Regions from separate parts of the Faecalibacillus sp. TM498 genome, predicted to be linked through region 1. Evidence: a T-box and tRNA genes for the amino acid it is inferred to sense, from the RefSeq annotation. Region 1 holds a T-box; the other holds one or more tRNA genes.
What was found. The T-box of region 1 lies ahead of leuS (leucine--tRNA ligase). A T-box ahead of a tRNA ligase gene usually reads a tRNA of that ligase, here a tRNA-Leu.

Region 1 (2,494 bases):
AAGTAAAAGATCTTTTTTACAATTTATATTGAAAGAATTGAAAATGACGTGGAAGAGTTCTTTTATTGTTGTACAAGTTTTATTTTTAGCACTTTTAAGTATTTTATTGACCCTCTCATTGACTCAATCAACACAAAAACAAATTCATCGGCAATTAGAACAAATTATTCCTTCAACAACCATTATGTTAAAAAAGAAAAATAATCAAATGATCAAGATGGATGATTTGAAACAAATTCAACATCCAGCAATTCAATACCGTTTTTTACAAAATGATCAGGTGGATTTTTTAGGAATCTCTTTTTCTAAAAAATATCAAACGAAAAAAACACTTTATATTTCTGATTATATTCAGCAACCACAAAAGAAAATTCAAGGAAGAAAGATAAAAAATGCTCAAGAAATCATTTTATCTAAATCTACTTATGAACAACTTTTATATTTATCGCATCAGAAGAATTTAATAAATAAAGATGTATATTTGTTTTTTGAATATCAAAATAGAATTTGTTTTTATAAAGTTAAAATTGTAGGGATTGAAAATAAAAAGACTTTAATGGAGACCGTTTATTTTAATGAATATGCAATGAGTCAAATGTTAAAAGAACTTTATCAAATAGAAGTAGGGCAAACTGCTTTTTTGCAAGTAAAAGATAAAAATATTTTAAAAGATTTAAAAAATAAATATCCTTTATATCAATTTAAACTTGCAAATAGTTCATTATCTTCAAGCATCGATGAAAAATTTCAACAAATTGAATGGATCCTTTATTGTTTTAGTTCTTTATCAGTTGTAACAGCCTGCTTTTTATTAGGTGTTGTTTTATATTTGATGGTCATTAAAAGAAAAAAATATTTTGCTATTTTACAAACATTGGGGGCTTCATTATGGCAGATGATAACTCTTGTTTTGTGTCAAGGTCTAGGTATTTCCTGCACAGCATTTATAGAAGCAATGATTGTTTTAAAAGAGTTATTTATTTTTGCTAATCAGTTGATTCAAAAAAGTATTTCAGATTTGATGGATGAATTTTTTGTTATACAAAATAATGTGCTTTTAGGTATTTTTATAGGAGTACTTATTTTAACATTATTATGTTGTTTGATCCCAATTAAAAAAGTAAAACAGATAGAAATTATAGAAGCTTTAAAGAGCTAGGAAGTTTTTTATTGCATAAAGTATGTGATGTGGTATAATAGAAAAGCAAAATCAATGAATAGGAGTACTAGCAAATCCCCTATATTTAGAGAGTCAGTGGTTGGTGAAAACTGATTATAGTATTTGTGAACTCGCCTAGGAGATGTATTTTTGAATAAAGTAAAAAATATCGTAGAACTGCGTTAAAGTTTTGAGGTGCTAGAATTTTATTCTAGAACTAAGGTGGTATCGCGTTAAAATTGGCGTCCTTAGATAAGGACGCTTTTTTATATTTAAGGAGGAAAAATTATGCCGTTCGATCACACAAAAATAGAGCCAAAATGGCAAAAATATTGGGACGAAAACAAAACATTTAAAACAGATTGTTATGATGATTCAAAACCTAAATATTATTGTATGGATATGTTCCCATATCCATCTGGAAATGGTTTACATGTAGGACATCCTGAAGGATATACTGCAACAGATATCGTATCAAGAATGAAAAGAATGCAAGGATATAATGTATTACATCCAATGGGATTTGATTCATTTGGATTACCTGCTGAACAATTTGCGATTCAAACAGGTCATCATCCTGCTGAATTTACTAAAAAGAATATTGATGTTTTTAGAAAACAAATTAAATCATTAGGATTTTCTTATGATTGGGATCGTGAAATTGCAACAAGTGATCCAGAGTATTATAAATGGACACAATGGATCTTTACAAAATTATATGATCAAGGATTAGCTTATATTGATGAAATTCCAGTTAACTGGTGTCCAGAATTAAAAGCTGTTCTTGCTAATGAAGAAGTTATTGATGGTAAAAGTGAACGTGGTGGATATCCTGTTATCCGTAAACCAATGCGTCAATGGGTTTTAAAAATTACTGAATATGCTGAAAGATTACTAGCTGATTTAGATGACTTAGATTGGCCAGAAGCAACAAAACAAATGCAACGCAATTGGATTGGAAAATCTATTGGTGCAAATGTTGATTTTAAAATTGATGGAACAAATAAAGTGTTTACTGTTTTTACAACACGTTGTGATACATTATTTGGAGCAACATACTGTGTTATGGCACCAGAACATCCATATGTTGAAGAAATTACAACAGATGCTCAAAAAGCAGATGTTGAAGCTTATAAAGAAAGCTGTGCAAGTAAATCTGACTTAGAAAGAACAGAACTTAATAAAGATAAAACAGGTGTCTTTACTGGAGCTTATGCTATCAATCCTGTAAATGGTAAAAAAATTCCAATTTGGATTTCTGATTATGTACTTGCAAGTTATGGTACAGGAGCTATCATGGCTGTTCCAGCACATGATGATCGTGACTATGAATTT
Region 2 (2,494 bases), on a different contig from region 1:
TAGCAATTGGAAAAAGAGATGGTTTTGTTGTACATGATGAAAATGGTTATGCTGGACATATAGATATTGGTGATCAAGAAGAAAGTTTTGGTATTTTAGGTCATTTGGATGTTGTTCCTGTTGATTCAAGAGGATGGGACAGCGATCCATTTAAAGTGGTTCAAGCTAATGGTAAACTTTATGGTAGAGGTGTTGCTGATGATAAAGGACCTTTACTTGCTGGATATTATGCTGCTAAAATCATTCATGATTTAGATTTACCTGTTAAAAAGAAAATTCGTGTTATTTTTGGTTGTGATGAAGAACGTGGATCTTCTTGCGTTGAACATTACTTTACTAAGAATCCATATCCATCTATGGGATTTACTCCTGATGCTGAATTCCCTGTTGTTTATGGTGAAAAAGGAATTGTTCGTTTCCATATAACAGGAAATGTAAAAAAAGATGGATTGATTGCAATGGTAGCTGGTGATCGTGTAAATATTGTTCCTGGTGAATGTGAAGCAATTATCGAAGGCAATCATAAACAATATGAAGAATCATTTAAACAATTTTTAAGTGATCATCATGTAACTGGTATCATTGAAGAAGAAGGAAATTGTACAAAGCTTGTCTTAAAAGGAAAAAGCGCACATGCTTCTTTACCAGAAGAAGGAATTAACGCTGTAAGTTTACTTGCAACTTATTTAGATACTGTTATTAATAATAAACTTGTACATTTTATCGCAACTTATTTAAATGATTATTATGGAAAAGGTTTACAAATTAATCATGAAGGATTAATGGGTAAATTAACAATGAATTTAGGTGTTGTCAAATATGTTAAAGAAGATGCTGATATTGAATTAGACTTACGTTGTCCTCATGAAATTGATTTAAAGGAAATGTGTGATGGTGTAAAAGAATTATGTCAGTCTCTTGGATTAAATTTAGAAAGTGATATTCATGAACCACTTTATATCGATCCAAACAGTGAGCTTGTTCAAAAACTTCATAAAGCTTATGTTGAAGTTTCAGGTGATACAGAAAGTCAACCACAAGCAATTGGTGGAGGAACTTATGCTAAATCAATGCCAAATTGTGTAGCTTTTGGATGTGAATTCAAAGATGAAGATAACGCAATTCATGGTAACAATGAAAACATAAAGATTGATTCATTATTAAAATCAACAGAAATCTTTGCTAAAGCAATTTATGATTTAATTAAAGAATAGAAATTTCTATTCTTTTTTTATACAAAAAAACTTATCTTTAAAGATAAGCTTATCAACTCTATGGTGCGGCCGACCGGACTTGAACCGGCACGGCATAAGCCATAGGTCCCTCAAACCTACGTGTATACCAATTTCACCACGGCCGCATCTAACATATTTAATTTAACACATTTTGAAGATAAAAACAAGACGACTATTTGTTAGTCGTCTTCATTTTTAATAAATCATCTAAGTTATATGGTGTATTTTGATATACATAATAGTTAAGCCAATTTGAAAATAATAAATAGGCATGACTACGCCACTTAACTAAGATTTCATCATTGACATCATCATTTTTATAATAGTTTTTAGGCATTACACAATCCCCACCTTTAGCTAAATCACGATGATATTCCTTATCTAATGTATCTGGATCATATTCTGGATGCCCTGTAACAAAAAATCTTGACCCGTCCTTTTCTGCTACCAAATAAACACCCGCATCGTTTGAAGAAGCTAAAATATCTAATGAATCAATTTTTTCAATATCTTCTTTTTTAACAGAAGTATATCTTGAATGGGGTGCATAAAATTGATAATCAAAACCTCTTAGAATTCTTCTTCTCATCTTTTCTGGATTTGTATGATGATGATAAACACCTGTTAATTTTTCTTTCAATTGATATTTTTCAACACCATAATAATAATATAAAGATGCTTGAGAAGCCCAACAAATAAAGAATGAAGAAAAGACATTTGTATTGGCCCAATCAAAAATATTTGTAAGTTCATCCCAATAATCTACATCCTCAAATTTTAATTTTTCAACAGGAGCACCTGTTACAATCAAACCATCATACTTATTATCTTTAATTTCATTAAAGGTTTTATAAAATTCCATTAAATGTTCTTGTGATGTATTTTTAGAATTATGACTTTCCATACATAACCAATCTACTTCAATTTGTAAAGGTGTATTAGAAAGCAATCTTAATAGCTGTGTTTCTGTCACGATTTTAGTTGGCATAATATTAACAATAATTAATTTTAATGGACGAATTCTTTGTGATAAAGCTCTTGTTTCATCCATAACAAAGATATTTTCTTCTTTTAATATTTTACTTGCTGGTAAATCATTTGGTATTTTTATTGGCATATGTAACTTCCTCTCTATGAAAATGAAATAAATTCATTGAATATTTTTAATATATAGGCATCTGACATTCCTGATAAATAATCTATAATACTTTTAGCCATTGCATTTTTATCATGTTCAAAATCATAAATAATATGATTTT

Region 2: it has a tRNA-Leu gene. The T-box ahead of leuS (leucine--tRNA ligase) is inferred to sense a tRNA for this amino acid. The anticodon was not compared.

Annotation. Positions count from the first base shown of each region.
Region 1 is NZ_JAJDKB010000016.1:38,057-40,550, reverse strand. Features, by position in the region: gene LJD32_RS06885 (ATP-binding cassette domain-containing protein) at 1-1,159, shown strand, start outside; T-box leader at 1,205-1,412, shown strand; gene leuS (leucine--tRNA ligase) at 1,448-2,494, shown strand, end outside.
Region 2 is NZ_JAJDKB010000001.1:128,864-131,357, forward strand. Features, by position in the region: gene pepV (dipeptidase PepV) at 1-1,214, shown strand, start outside; tRNA gene LJD32_RS00680 (tRNA-Leu) at 1,276-1,360, opposite strand; gene metA (homoserine O-acetyltransferase MetA) at 1,408-2,352, opposite strand; gene LJD32_RS00690 (deoxyguanosinetriphosphate triphosphohydrolase family protein) at 2,367-2,494, opposite strand, start outside.